DNA from 2 places in the Vibrio coralinecrosis genome. Region 1 is predicted to be linked to the other one. Evidence: predicted binding sites of a transcription regulator. Region 1 holds the regulator's gene; the other holds the start of a gene.

What was found. The regulator MetJ, encoded in region 1, represses methionine synthesis genes. The targets are predictions, from matches to a motif close to TTAGACNTNTANANGTCTAA.
Region 2: a site for MetJ is predicted at 3,515-3,534, ahead of metN (methionine ABC transporter ATP-binding protein MetN). Genes of this name have one in related genera too.

The regions. Positions count from the first base shown of each region.
Region 1 covers NZ_CP024627.1:205,914-213,151, reverse strand. Annotated here, with positions in the region: gene rpmE (50S ribosomal protein L31) at 136-354, shown strand; gene CTT30_RS00990 (malic enzyme-like NAD(P)-binding protein) at 605-1,882, shown strand; gene metJ (met regulon transcriptional regulator MetJ) at 1,969-2,289, opposite strand; gene CTT30_RS00980 (O-succinylhomoserine (thiol)-lyase) at 2,511-3,680, shown strand; gene metL (bifunctional aspartate kinase/homoserine dehydrogenase II) at 3,677-6,088, shown strand; gene metF (methylenetetrahydrofolate reductase) at 6,305-7,195, shown strand.
Region 2 covers NZ_CP024627.1:2,460,373-2,467,610, reverse strand. Annotated here, with positions in the region: gene CTT30_RS11670 (AbgT family transporter) at 1-397, shown strand, start outside; gene metQ (MetQ/NlpA family lipoprotein) at 865-1,674, opposite strand; gene CTT30_RS11660 (methionine ABC transporter permease) at 1,707-2,384, opposite strand; gene metN (methionine ABC transporter ATP-binding protein MetN) at 2,374-3,408, opposite strand; gene gmhB (D-glycero-beta-D-manno-heptose 1,7-bisphosphate 7-phosphatase) at 3,633-4,184, shown strand; gene CTT30_RS11645 (MliC family protein) at 4,243-4,581, shown strand; gene treR (trehalose operon repressor TreR) at 4,630-5,577, shown strand; gene treB (PTS trehalose transporter subunit IIBC) at 5,771-7,195, shown strand.

The DNA.
Region 1 (7,238 bases):
GTATTCATTACTATATCGCGCCTTAGTGATATGGCTTGCTTTTGAGCAGCGGTATCCAAAGTGACATTTTATTAACTACGTGTGGTGTCCGGCTTAGAATCGGATAGCGACACGGCCTATTACAGAGGTTCTCCCATGAAAGCTGGTATCCACCCAGAATACAAAGCAGTTAAAGCAACTTGTTCTTGCGGTAACTCTTTCGAGTTCAACTCAACTCTAACTAAAGAGTCAATCCACCTAGACGTATGTGACAAATGTCACCCATTCTACACTGGTAAGCAGCGTATCGTTGATACTGGCGGCCGTGTAGATCGCTTCAACAAGCGTTTCGGTGCTCTTTCTTCTAAGAAATAATTTCTTTTTAGATGAAGAGAAAAGGACGCTACGGCGTCCTTTTTTGTTATCTGCTTTTGCCCCAACCCATTCAGAATAATCTCTTCCACTGTTTGATATTCGCTAGCCATATCTCTACCCATCTGGTCTTATCTCCAGTGATTTAGCACATTTTATTGCTTTAGCTCGCATTCTGACCTAGGCAGCTTGACTTAGTTACTCTAGAATGGATTTCCCCTATCCTAATTATTATTAACGAGTACCTACACCTATGTCCGATGACAATCGCCAAGAACTATCCCCTGAAGAACAATTCCGTCAGCAAGCGCTGGATTACCATGCTTACCCAACAGCAGGTAAAATTTCGGTGGAGCTGACAACACCAGCCGAAACGGCAGGTGATCTGGCGTTAGCGTACAGCCCAGGCGTGGCTGAGCCTGTACGTGAAATTGCACAGAATGCAGATAATGTCTACAAGTACACCTCTAAAGGTAACATGGTGGCGGTTATCTCTAACGGAACAGCAATTCTTGGTCTTGGTAACTTAGGTCCACTGGCATCAAAGCCAGTCATGGAAGGTAAAGCTCTTTTGTTCAAACGCTTTGCAGGTTTGGACTCTATCGACATTGAAGTCAAACACCGCACAATCGAAGAATTTGTCGATACGGTTGCCAACATTGCCGATACGTTTGGCGGTATCAACCTTGAAGACATTAAAGCCCCAGATTGTTTTGAAATTGAAAAGCAATTAATCGAGCGCTGTGATGTGCCGGTTTTTCACGATGACCAACACGGTACAGCGATCGTAACCGCAGCCGGGATGCTTAACGCAATTGAACTGCAAGGCAAAAAGCTAGAAGACGCGACGATTGTCTGTCTTGGCGCAGGCGCTGCTGCAGTAGCTTGTATGGAGCTACTGATCAAATGTGGTGCGATGCGCGAGAAAATCTACATGCTTGACCGCAAAGGCGTTATCCACACTCGCCGTGATGATCTCAACGAATACAAGCAGCTATTTGCGAATAACACTGACAAGCGTACGCTGGAAGATGTTATTGAAGGCGCAGACCTGTTCTTAGGCGTATCTGGCCCGAACTTGCTCGCTCCTGAAGCTCTCAAACTGATGGCTGACAAACCTGTTGTCTTTGCGTGTTCAAACCCAGATCCGGAAATCAAGCCAGAGCTGGCACATGAAGTCCGTGATGATTTAATCATGGGTACAGGTCGCAGCGACTACCCGAACCAAGTAAACAACGTGTTGTGCTTCCCATTCATCTTCCGCGGTGCTCTCGATGTTCGTGCTAGCGAAATCAACGATGAAATGAAACTCGCTGCGGTGGACGCCATTCGTGAACTGGCGAAAGAAGAAGTTCCAGCGGAAGTACTGAAAGCCGCAGGTGTGGATAAGCTGGAATTTGGCCCTGACTACATTATTCCTAAGCCAATGGACTCCCGCCTATTACCGCGTGTTGCAAAAGCGGTTGCTCTAGCGGCAGTGGAATCAGGTGTAGCTCGTATTGAGATGCCAGAGAATTACATGGAAGCGTAAGCGTTTCTCTCTGAAACAAAAAACCGCTGAATATTCAGCGGTTTTTTTGTATTTAGCGAAATAAAAATAAGGTGTGCAGCTGGTGATTACTCTTCATCATACGCTTCGAATTCAATCCCCATCTCAGTCATGAGTTTTTTCACTTCCGCGGGAATATCATCTGGGCGATCTTTACGTAAATCTTCATCAGTAGGTAGTGGCTGGCCTGTATAAGCATGCAAAAACGCTTCACAAAGCAGTTCACTGTTGGTCGCATGGCGCAGGTTATTAATCTGACGACGGGTTCGCTCATCAGTTAAAACCTTCAATACTTTCAATGGAATAGAAACCGTAATCTTCTTTACTTGTTCACTTTTCTTTCCATGTTCAGCATACGGACTAATGTATTCGCCGTTCCAATCTGCCATTGCGCACCTTTATGATTCATTATGTATAAAATTAGAAAGCGTAATTTTAGCGGGATTTATGGCCACAAGCAAAGACATATAGACGTCTAGAAGTGTTGACGTCTTTAAAAATGAGAAGTAAAGTGAAGAGACATACGATTGGAATAACATATATCTAACATCCGGCAAACAGGTATAGTGTAATCTCCAGCCAAGTCACTACAGTTCGAAAGGAAACACTTATGAGCGCCCGTAAACCAGCCACAATCGCGGTACGTACTGGTATCGAGTCAGACACTCAGCATCACGCCGTTGTGCCACCTATTTACCTCTCGACTAACTACGGTTTTCCCGCCTTTGGCGAAGTGCCAAAATATGACTACACTCGCTCGGGTAACCCAAACCGTGGCTTGTTAGAAAAAGCTCTGTATGAGCTGGAGTCTGGTAAAGGTGCGGTAGTAACCAACTGTGGAACCTCTGCATTGAACTTATGGGTCTCTGCATTTCTTGGCCCAGATGATCTGATCGTCGCACCACACGATTGCTACGGCGGTACGTACCGTTTGTTTAATACCCGCGCTCAAAAAGGTGATTTCAAGGTCCAGTTTGTCGATCAGTCCGATCAAAAAGCCTTGGACGAGGCTATTGCAAAAAAACCTAAACTGATTCTGTTAGAAACACCGTCTAACCCTTTGGTCCGCGTAGTCGACATTGCCGCGGTATGTGAAAAAGCCCGTCAGGTTGGTGCACTGGTCGGCGTCGACAATACCTTTTTGACACCTGTGTTCCAAAAGCCTCTCGAACTCGGCGCTGACTTCGTCATTCACTCGACAACCAAGTACATTAATGGTCATTCTGATGTCATCGGTGGCGTGGTGATCACTAAAACTGAGCAGCATGCTGAAGATCTTGCTTGGTGGGGCAACTGTATCGGCGCAACAGGCACACCATTCGATAGCTACATGACATTACGCGGTATTCGCACCTTGGGCGCACGCATGAAAGTACATGAAGAAAGCTCAGCGCACATTCTCAATTACCTACAGTCTCAGTCTCTGGTAGGTAATATCTATCACCCTAGCTTGCCGGATCACCCTGGTCATGAGATTGCGAAAAAGCAGCAGTCTGGATTTGGCTCCATGCTTAGCTTTGAGTTTGCAGGCAGCTTTGAGCAGCTCAAACACTTTGTTGGTCAGCTAGAACTCTTCTCACTCGCTGAATCACTTGGCGGCGTAGAAAGCCTGATTTGCCACCCAGCGTCGATGACACACCGAGCAATGGGAGAAGCGGCACTAGCTGAAGCTGGTGTGTCCCAACAATTACTACGCCTTTCAGTTGGTCTAGAAGACGCTGACGACCTGATTGCAGACCTTGAGCAGGCATTTCATAAAACCAAGGAGGCGTTGTCATGAGTCAGCAACGTCAATTGCATAAATTTGGCGGCAGTAGCCTTGCGGATCCAGAATGTTACCGCCGCGTCGTCAACATACTCAAAGAGTATTCAGACAAAGAAGATTTGATTGTTGTCTCTGCTGCGGGTAAAACCACCAACCGTTTGATCGAATTTCTCGACGCATTAAGCAAAGATGGCCGCCTCGCGCATGAGGCATTGCAAACGTTGCGTCAGTTTCAAACCCAGCTGGTTGAGGAACTACTCCAAGGAGAGACTCAACAACAGTTGATCGCAACACTCAACGATGAATTCAGTACACTGGGTGAGCTAACAGCTCCGTTAACTAGCGCCGAGCGCGCAGCCGTATTAGGTCACGGAGAAGTGTGGTCTTCACGACTACTGGCAGCATTACTGAATCAAAATGACCTACAGGCTGTCGCTCAGGACGCAAGAGCCTTCCTACGTGCCGAAGCAGGCACACAACCTGAAGTTGACCGAGGCACCTCCTATCCGCTGATCAAGGAAGTGCTCGCTCAACACGCCCATCACCGCGTTGTGATCACAGGTTTTATGGCACAGGATGAGCAAAGCCATACCGTTCTGCTTGGTCGTAATGGTTCAGATTACTCCGCCACTGTCATTGGTGCACTAGCCGAAGTAAAACGCGTGACCATCTGGAGTGATGTTGCCGGTGTCTACAGCGCAGACCCTCGTTTAGTTTCGGATGCTTGCCTGTTGCCATTACTTCGCCTTGACGAAGCCAGTGAATTAGCCCGGCTTGCAGCGCCCGTTTTACACAGTCGTACTTTACAGCCTGTTGCACAAAGTGCGATGGATTTGCACCTACGTTGTAGCTATGACCCCGAAGCTGGATCAACTCGAATCGAACGTGTTCTTGCATCAGGCCGCGGTGCTAAAATTATCTCCTCGTTAAAAGAAGTACTGCTTATTCAACTCAACTTTGCCTCTGGGCATGACTTCAAACGCCTTGAACAGGAAACCTTGGCAAGTTTGAAACGAGCACAGCTAGAACCCTTAACCTACGAGGTTCAGGAAGATCAGCAAACCCTACGCCTCGCCTACACTGCCGAGATTGCAGGTGGTGCGCTCGAATATCTGCAAGATGCGGCGATAGAAGCAGAAATTAAGCTCAAAGAAGGCTACTCCCTGATTGCGGCTGTCGGCGCAGGCGTGACGAAAAATGCGAGCCATTGCTATGGTTTTTATCAGAAGCTCAAAGCTGCACCTATCGAGTTCATATCAGAATCCCAATCTGGTTTGAGCTTAGTCGCTGTACTGCGCAGTACGGATACTTCTGTTCTGGTTAAGTCAATCCATAGCCAGTTATTTCAAGCTCAAAAACGTGTCGGCATTGCTCTATGTGGTAAAGGCAACATTGGATCGAGCTGGCTCGAACTGTTCGCCGAACAAAAAGCTGAACTGGAAAAGCGTCGCGGCATGAACTTTGAACTGGTTGCCGTTGTTGGCAGCCAAAATTATTGGTTCAATCCTGAAGGGATTGATGCCAGTACCGTCAGCGATCACTATGAAGAAGAGGCCGTTGAATACCAAGGTAATGAGTGGGTAAGAAAGCTCGGCGCCATCCAAGGTTACGATGACGTAGTCGTACTTGATGTGACGGCAAGCCCACAGCTGGCAGAACGTTACCTAGAGATTGCAGAACAAGGCATGCACCTTATCTCGGCGAATAAGGTCGCCGGCTCTGCGTCCAGCAGTTATTATCATCAAGTGCAAGATGCCTTTGCCAAGATAAACCGCTACTGGCTGTACAATGCAACAGTCGGGGCAGGTTTACCCATTAATCATACCGTCAAAGATCTACGTGAGAGTGGTGATGATATTCATGCCCTATCCGGAATTTTTTCCGGCACGTTATCTTGGTTATTCCAACAATATGATGGCAGTGTCCCTTTTGCTGAGCTGGTGGATCTCGCTTGGCAGCAGGGGTTAACTGAACCCGATCCGCGTAGCGATCTCGACGGTTCCGATGTTATGCGAAAATTGGTTATCCTTGCTCGTGAGGCAGGACTCGACCTCGAGCCTGAAGCCGTCAAAGTCGAAAGCCTAGTTCCCTCTGAACTCGCAGAGTTATCTCTCGATGACTTCCTCGATAATAGCCAACTATTAAGTGAGCTATTAGCTGAACGTTTAGAAAAAGCTCAGCGTGAAGATAAAGTACTTCGTTATGTTGCTAGGTTGGAAAAGAACGGTTCTGCAACCGTGGGAGTTGAGGCACTTAGCAAAGAACATGTATTAGCTAACTTGCTGCCATGTGACAACATCTTTGCCATCGAAAGTAAATGGTACAAGGATAACCCTCTAGTCATTCGCGGCCCGGGCGCTGGTCGAGAAGTAACCGCAGGTGCGATTCAGTCCGATCTCAACTTACTTTCCAGCTTCTTATAATCGACTTTAGCGCAGCCCTCAGCTGCGCTTTTTCTTTCCCGCACAACTATTCACCTTTCAAGTTGAAAGCGTCTAATATTTAACTTGAGAAAAATTCATAATCGTATTGTTGACTTTAAATCGTATTCAATACATCCTGTGGACATATAGACGTCTAAACGTCGATTTGAGGAATTTGAGTTTTCGTGGTCTTGGTTACCACATGGAGAGAGTAAGATGGGATACACACACGCAGGCCATATTGATGCCTTAAATCAAAATATCGCCGAGCTTTCTGACAACATCAATGTGTCATTTGAGTTTTTTCCACCAAGCAGTGAAAAAATGGAAGAAACATTGTGGAACTCTGTCCATCGCCTCAAAACACTAAAACCTAAGTTCGTTTCTGTTACATACGGAGCCAACTCGGGTGAACGTGACCGCACTCACTCCATCATTAAAGAAATCAAGGCAGAAACCGGCCTAATCGCCGCTCCTCACCTAACGTGTATTGACGCGTCACGCGAAGAGTTAGTTCGCATTGCGGATGATTACTGGGCAAATGGTATTGAGAGCATTGTCGCCCTTCGTGGTGACATCCCACCGGGTGGCGGTAAGCCAGAAATGTACGCCTCCGATCTGGTAGAACTGCTGAAAGAGCGTCATGACTTTGATATTTCCGTCGCTGCTTTCCCAGAAGTGCATCCTGAAGCAAAAAGTGCTCAAGCCGATTTGCTCAACTTAAAACGCAAAGTGGACGCGGGAGCAAACCGTGCTATCACTCAGTTTTTCTTTGACGTCGAAAGCTACCTACGTTTTCGTGATCGCTGTGTTGCAGCGGGTATCGACGTTGAAATCGTACCAGGTATTTTGCCGGTTTCTAACTTTAAGCAAGCGTCACGCTTTGCCGCACAAAACAATGTCAAAGTACCAAGCTGGATGGCAAAACAGTTTGAAGGTCTGGATGATGATCCAACCACGCGTCAATTGGTTGGTGCAAGCCAAGCAATCGATATGATTCGAGTGCTGAGCCGTGAAGGTGTGAAAGACTTCCACTTCTACACACTAAACCGTGCAGAGATGACCTATGCACTTTGCCATACACTAGGTGTACGTCCTCAAGTGTAACCTGTCTGGTAACTCCTCTTCCTCTCAAACGTAAAAGGGTTGG
Region 2 (7,238 bases), 1.1 Mb from region 1:
TATTGGCTTAACTGGTCCAATGCTGTTCTTTGCCTTCATTTTGATGTGTGGTTTTATCAACTTGATGATCGGTTCTGCCTCAGCACAGTGGGCCGTTACAGCGCCAATTTTCGTCCCTATGTTAATGCTTGTGGGCTACGCACCTGAGACGATTCAAGCGGCTTACCGTATCGGTGATTCAACGACTAATATCATTACCCCAATGATGAGTTACTTCGGTCTGATCCTTGCTGTAGCAACACGCTACATGAAGAACCTAGGTATCGGTACGCTGATTGCGACCATGCTGCCTTACTCAATCTGCTTTATTGTCGGTTGGAGTGTGCTGTTCTACCTATGGGTATTCGTATTTGGCTTGCCAGTCGGTCCTGGTGCAGCGACGTACTACACACCATAACGTATTACCGAACGACAAAACCGGAGCCAAGTGCTCCGGTTTTTTTTGTTTTTGGTATTGTGAGTAGAGATGTGATTGTAAAATTCACGATATTTAGTGAGTACGGTTAAGAGATAACCCATGGAGGTGACAATTAGAGGAGTAAAAATCGAGGACACTGATGGCGTTCGTAGTGCATAAATCCAATCATTAAGCTTATTGATACTTGGTTTTTACTGGCCGAAGAGCAGGCTTTTATACGCCAGTTTCCTGAGCGAGGTGTCTTCAATGTTGCCGTATCCGAGAATCAACAGGTGCTAGGGTTTCAGAATGTAGAACCGTTCGCGTCCTATACTCAGGCCTCTGGCTATGTTGGAGTTATCGGACCCTATATGGATGAGCAGTTTCGAGGGGCGAAGAATCAAGAAGAGGAAAGAAAAGGGCTGACGCAATAACGCCAGCCCTTGTTTAATTCAGCAAGTAAGTGATTACCAGCCTTTTACTACGCCACCTTTGAAGATGTCAGAGGCTGCATTGTACACTTCTTCAGTTTGGTAAGCTTTGACGAAGTTTGTGACGTTTTCTGCTTGTGCGTTATCTTCACGCGCAACAATCAGGTTTACGTATGGAGACTCTTTGTCTTCAACAAATACACCATCTTTTTGTGGTGTCAGGTCAATTGAGCTTGCGTAAGTGGTGTTGATAATAGACAGAGCCACATCGTCAAGAGAGCGCGGAAGCTGGGCAGCATCTAGCTCAACAATGGTGATGTTTTTTGGGTTCTCTGCGATATCACGCACAGTTGCCAGTAGGCCAACGCCGTCACGTAGTTTAAGCAGGCCTTGTTGCTCAAGAAGCAGTAGAGAACGACCTAAGTTAGTTGGATCGTTTGGCACAGCGATACGTGCACCATCTTGAATTTCATCAACTGACTTCACTTGCTTAGAGTAACCCGCGATAGGGTAAACAAACGTATTACCCGCAATCGTTAGCTTGTAACCACGGTCTGTCACTTGCTGATCTAGGTATGGTTTGTGCTGGAACGCGTTGATGTCGATAGAGCCATCATCCAGAGCTGCGTTTGGCGTTACGTAATCTGTGAAAGTGACTAGCTCTACATCCAGACCATATTTTTCTTTGGCAACTTTAGCTGCGACTTCTGCTACCTGAGCTTCAGCACCTGCCATAACACCAACTTTAATTTTGCTGGTATCTGCTTGCTTTTCACCACAACCTGATAGGACAAGTGCTGATGCAGCTGCTGCGATGGTGAGTAGACCTTTTAATCCAAATTTCATGACTTTCTCCTTATTCTGACTCTGTAAATAGATTATCTGTGATCGACGCGGCGCACGATGGCATCGCCGATAGACTGAATGATTTGTACCAAAACGATAAGCATTACCACGGTTACTGCCATGATAACTACATCATAGCGATGGAAGCCGTAACGAATGGCGACATCACCTAAGCCGCCACCACCAACCGTTCCGGCCATGGCTGAATAGCTGACTAAAGTGACCAACGTGATGGTGACTGAGTTGACTATGGTTGGCATTGCTTCAGGAAGCAGAACCTTGTTGATGATTTGCATCGGAGTAGCGCCCATCGATTGAGCCGCTTCCACCAAGCCTGTTGGTACTTCCAACAAGGCACCTTCAATAAGGCGAGCAACAAACGGGATGGCGCCGATCGTCAAGGGTACGATCGCTGCTGTAGTACCAATAAAAGTGCCGACCAGAATTTTAGTGACTGGAATGATGGCAACCATTAATACTAGGAATGGCACTGAGCGGCCAACGTTGACGACAGCGCCGAGAATGCTATTAAGCTTGGTGTTCTCAAGTAGGCCACCTTTCTTCGTTGTATGAAGAATAACGCCCAGTGGAATACCAACAGCAAAGCCAACAATACCTGCCACTGCGACCATGTAGATGGTTTCCCAAGTCGCACCGATTAAAAGGTTACTGTTAAGGCTCAGCCACTCAGAAATTGTGTTAAAGGACATAACCCAGTACCTCTACTTTTACATTGTGTTCACGGAGGAATTCGATTGCCGCGTTGTCATCTTGCTCGTTACCAAATAGCTCTGCGACCATCATGCCGAATTTAACGCCACCGGCGTAATCAAGATCAGAGCTTAGAATGCTGACATCAATATTAAATTTACGCGCGATCTGACTGACGAGTGGCGCGTCTACAGTTGCACCAGTAAACTCAAGTCGAACTAATGGGTAACTGCCTTCAACGCGGGTCTCTTGCAGGCGTGCCTGATAATCATCAGGGATAGATAGATCAAGCGTAGAACGGATGAACTCATGTGCCAGTTCTGTTTTCGGGTGAGCAAAGATTTCACCTACCGTGCCTTTCTCAACCAGCTCCCCGCCACCAATAATTGCCACTTCATGACAGATACTCTTTACCACGTCCATTTCGTGGGTGATGAGCAGCATAGTGATATTCAGTTTACGGTTAATCTCTTTGAGCAGTTCGAGAATCGATTGTGTTGTCGCAGGATCCAAAGCGCTGGTTGCCTCGTCACACAGCAATACTTTTGGATCGGAAGCTAGAGCACGTGCGATAGCCACACGCTGCTTTTGACCACCACTCAGGTTAGAAGGGTAGCTTTCGTGTTTATCAGAAAGGCCTACCAGTTTGAGCAGCTCGGTGACTTTCTCATTGATTTGAGTCTTATCTTTGCCTGCGAGTTCTAGCGGTAGAGCAACATTATCGAATACAGTACGTGACGATAGCAGGTTAAAATGCTGGAAGATCATGCCGATGTTACGGCGTGTTTCACTCAGTTCAGATTTGGACTGCTTGGTAAGATCAATGCCGTCAACAATGATCGAGCCAGATGTCGGTGCTTCCAACATATTGACACATCGAATTAGCGTACTTTTCCCTGCTCCGGATGAGCCAATTACACCGAATATCGTCCCCTGAGGGATATGAAGGTTGATGTCCTTCAGAGCATGTATTTCTTTGCTTCCTTGAAGAAATACTTTGTTTACTTGATTAATTTCTATCATCGAGAAATCCGCTATCAGACTGCTTTGGGAAAAAGTAGATAATTTTGAACTACCTCTCATTTAGTAGAGGATGCTATGGTTTTGCATTAATTGTGTCAATAGATATTTTTACGGCTAGACGTCTAAACGTTCATTTCAATCAAACAGATTAGTAATTAGATAGTGATGAAAGAAATAAAGCGTGCAATAATTCCGGTAATAAATAGTAGACAGAGAAGCAAATTTTGGCGAAACCAGCAGTCTTTTTGGATCGTGATGGCGTAATCAACGTCGACCACGGCTATGTTCATGACGAGCACGACTTTGAATTTATTGATGGCGTGTTTGAAGCGACGAAAAAGCTCAAAGATATGGGCTATATGCTTGTATTGGTGACCAACCAGTCAGGGATTGCTCGTGGTAAATTCAGTGAAGATCGTTTCCTTTCACTAACGCAGTGGATGGATTGGAACTTTGTTGATCATGGTGTTGAATTTGATGGCTTCTACTATTGTCCACACCATGCGGAACATGGTCAGGGTAAGTACAAAGAAGATTGCAATTGCCGCAAACCTAAGCCTGGCATGTTCATTTCTGCTCGTGACTTTCTCAAAATCGATATGGCGAATTCTGTTATGGTCGGCGACAAGGCTGAGGATATGATGGCCGCAGAAGCCGCTGAAGTGGGTACGCGTATTTTAGTACGTACTGGCAAGCCTGTAACTGAAAAAGGTGAAGCGCTGGCAACGGCTGTGCTTGATAGTATCAAAGATGTGCCAGCCTACTTAACTAAGTAAAAGCCGAGAAAAGAGGTCGCTTGAGGCGGCCTTTTTCTATTGGAGAGTATGGATGAAAATGAATGCCTTGTTAGCGTTTCTGGCTGGAACGACACTATTTGGTTGCAGCCATTTAGCGATTGAGCGCGAAGCAGATGACACGCATCAATTCGTGACCTACCAGTGTGAATCAAACAAGCAGTTTGAGGTCGCCTATCTGATTGAAGAGCAAGCGGCGCTTTTACGTTTGCCTAAACATGACTACCGCCTCACTCAGGTCCCATCTGGTTCTGGTGCAAAATACATCCTAGATAATGGAACAAAGCCGATTCTTAATCCGGTAACTTTACACACCAAAGGTGATGATGCGCGGTTAGAGTTAGGCAGAGTTGTTTACAAAAACTGTAAAACCCAATAGCGCTAACTCTCTATTAATCCAGCTTAAATTGACTGAAACCACTGCATTATGAATAAAAAACTGACCATTCTTGATATTGCGAAATTGTCTGGCGTTGGTAAGTCTACGGTTTCCCGTGTGTTAACCAATGACCCTAAAGTCAAACCGGAAACTCGTGCCAAAGTTGAGCGTGTGATTGAAGAGTCTGGCTATGTGCCTTCTAAGTCGGCGCAAGCGATGCGTGGAGGCAGTCAGAAAGTGGTTGGGGTTATCATTTCGCGTCTTGATTCACCATCGGAAAACAAAGCCGTCAGCAGTATGCTGCAAGTTCTCTACAGTAACGGCTATGACGCGGTGATCATGGAAAGCCAATTTGACCGCAAGATGACCAATGAGCATCTCGATGTCCTGCGCAGACGTAATGTTGATGGCGTGATTGTGTTTGGCTTTAGCGATTTCGATATTGAACGTCTGTCTAGTTGGCAACATCGTTCACTGGTAATTGCCATGGATACCGACGCCACCTCATCGATCAACTACGATAATACAGGCGTTATTCGTTGTGCATTGGAACACCTTCAGCGCCAATCGGTGAGTGAGATTGCTTTTATTGGTGTTGACCCTTCAGACCGGACTACTGGGCAGATTCGTCTCAATGCATACTTAGATTGGTGTTCAGAGCAGCGATTATCCCCTAACTACCAAACAGGTCACCTTCATCACGAAAGTGCTTATCAACTGGTGGATAAAGTGTTGAATCAAACCACACAGGCGATTGTGTGCGCCAGTGATACTTTGGCACTTGGTGTAATTAAGCGTCTTCAGGAGTTGGATAGGGAAGACGTAATGGTGACTGGTGTCGGTGGGAATGAGCTGTTGTCTTTTCTATTTCCGAGAGTATTCAGTATTGACCCAGGTTATGCTCAGGCTGGAGAAAGAGCTGCCAAGCTATTGATTTCTCAGCTTAATGGAGAGTCTGAACTAGTGCACCTCACTCAGGAACCAATCCTGAGTTAAACCTTTCTTTTCTTTATGGTTTAAAATTATACTGTGATCTCATTCAATTAATGGGATTGTTCCCATTTATCTATTTCGATAGATTTGACAATATAATAAGCACAAATGGGAATGTTCCCAAGCTAATTATAACTAACCTTTTGATCAGAGAGTTCTGATCTGAACGAGAAACCAATTTAGGGTGGACAAGGATATGAGTAAGATTGCGAAACAAGAGGTTGAGCGTCTGATAGAACTGGTTGGCGGTCGCGATAACATCGCCAGTGTAAGCCACTGTCTGACACGTCTACGTTTTGTGTTAAATGACACCGATAAAGCCGATAGTAAAGCGCTAGAAGCTTTGCCACTAGTGAAAGGCTGTTTTACCAACGCAGGTCAGTTTCAAGTTGTTGTCGGTACTGAAGTTGATGAAGTGTATAAAGTTCTGATTGAACTGTCGGGTAAGTCTGAAGCGTCGAAAGATGAATCCAAACAGGCTGCACGTCAGAATATGAACATTTTGGAACGTGGTATCTCCCATCTTGCTGAAATCTTTGTACCACTGTTGCCAGCCATCATTACAGGTGGTTTGATCTTGGGCTTCCGCAACGTGATTGGCGACATCAAGATGTTTGATGGTCAATCATTGACGGAAATCAGCCAATTCTGGGCGACGGTTCACAGCTTCCTATGGCTAATTGGTGAAGCCATTTTCTTCTTCTTACCTGTTGGTGTGTGTTGGTCAACAGTGAAGAAACTCGGTGGTACACCGATCCTCGGCATTACGCTTGGTGTCACTTTAGTCTCTCCTCAACTGATGAATGCGTACCTGATTGGTAAGCAAGTGCCAGAAGTGTGGGACTTTGGCTTATTTGCTATCGAGAAGGTGGGCTATCAGGCCCAGGTAATTCCAGCCATGTTAGCGGGTATCGCGTTGGCGTTCATCGAAACTAACCTTAAGCGCATTGTTCCTTCTTACCTATATCTGGTTGTTGTTCCTTTCGTTTCGATCATCGTCTCTGTTGTATTGGCGCACTCTCTGATTGGCCCGTTCGGTCGCGTATTGGGTGATGGTGTGGCATTTGCCGCGAAAGCAGCAATGACGGGTGATTTCGCTGTGATTGGCTCAATGGTGTTTGGCTTCCTGTATGCACCTTTGGTGATTACCGGTATTCACCATACAACCAACGCTGTCGATCTACAGTTGATGCAAGACCTAGGTGGTACTCCAATTTGGCCTTTGATTGCACTGTCTAACATTGCTCAGGCATCAGCGGTTGTCGGTATTATCATCATCAGTAAGAAACACGGTGAACGCGACATCTCAGTACCTGCGGCTATCTCTGCTTATCTAGGTGTCACCGAGCCAGCGATGTACGGTATTAACCTTAAATACAAATTCCCAATGCTGAGTGCGATGATCGGTAGTGCTATTGCAGCAGCGATCTGTGGTAGTGCCGGTGTGATGGCTAATGGTATCGGGGTGGGCGGCCTGCCGGGTATTCTGTCTATCCAACCACAATTCTGGGGCATCTACGCGATTGCAATGCTGGTGGCGATTGCACTTCCAGCAGTGTTGACCCTGTTCTTCTACAAGCGTGCACAAATGAAGGGCGAGCTAGAGCCTGCAAGCGCTTAAGCGCAAACAAAAAGGAGCGATCGCAATTCGGCGATCGCTTCTG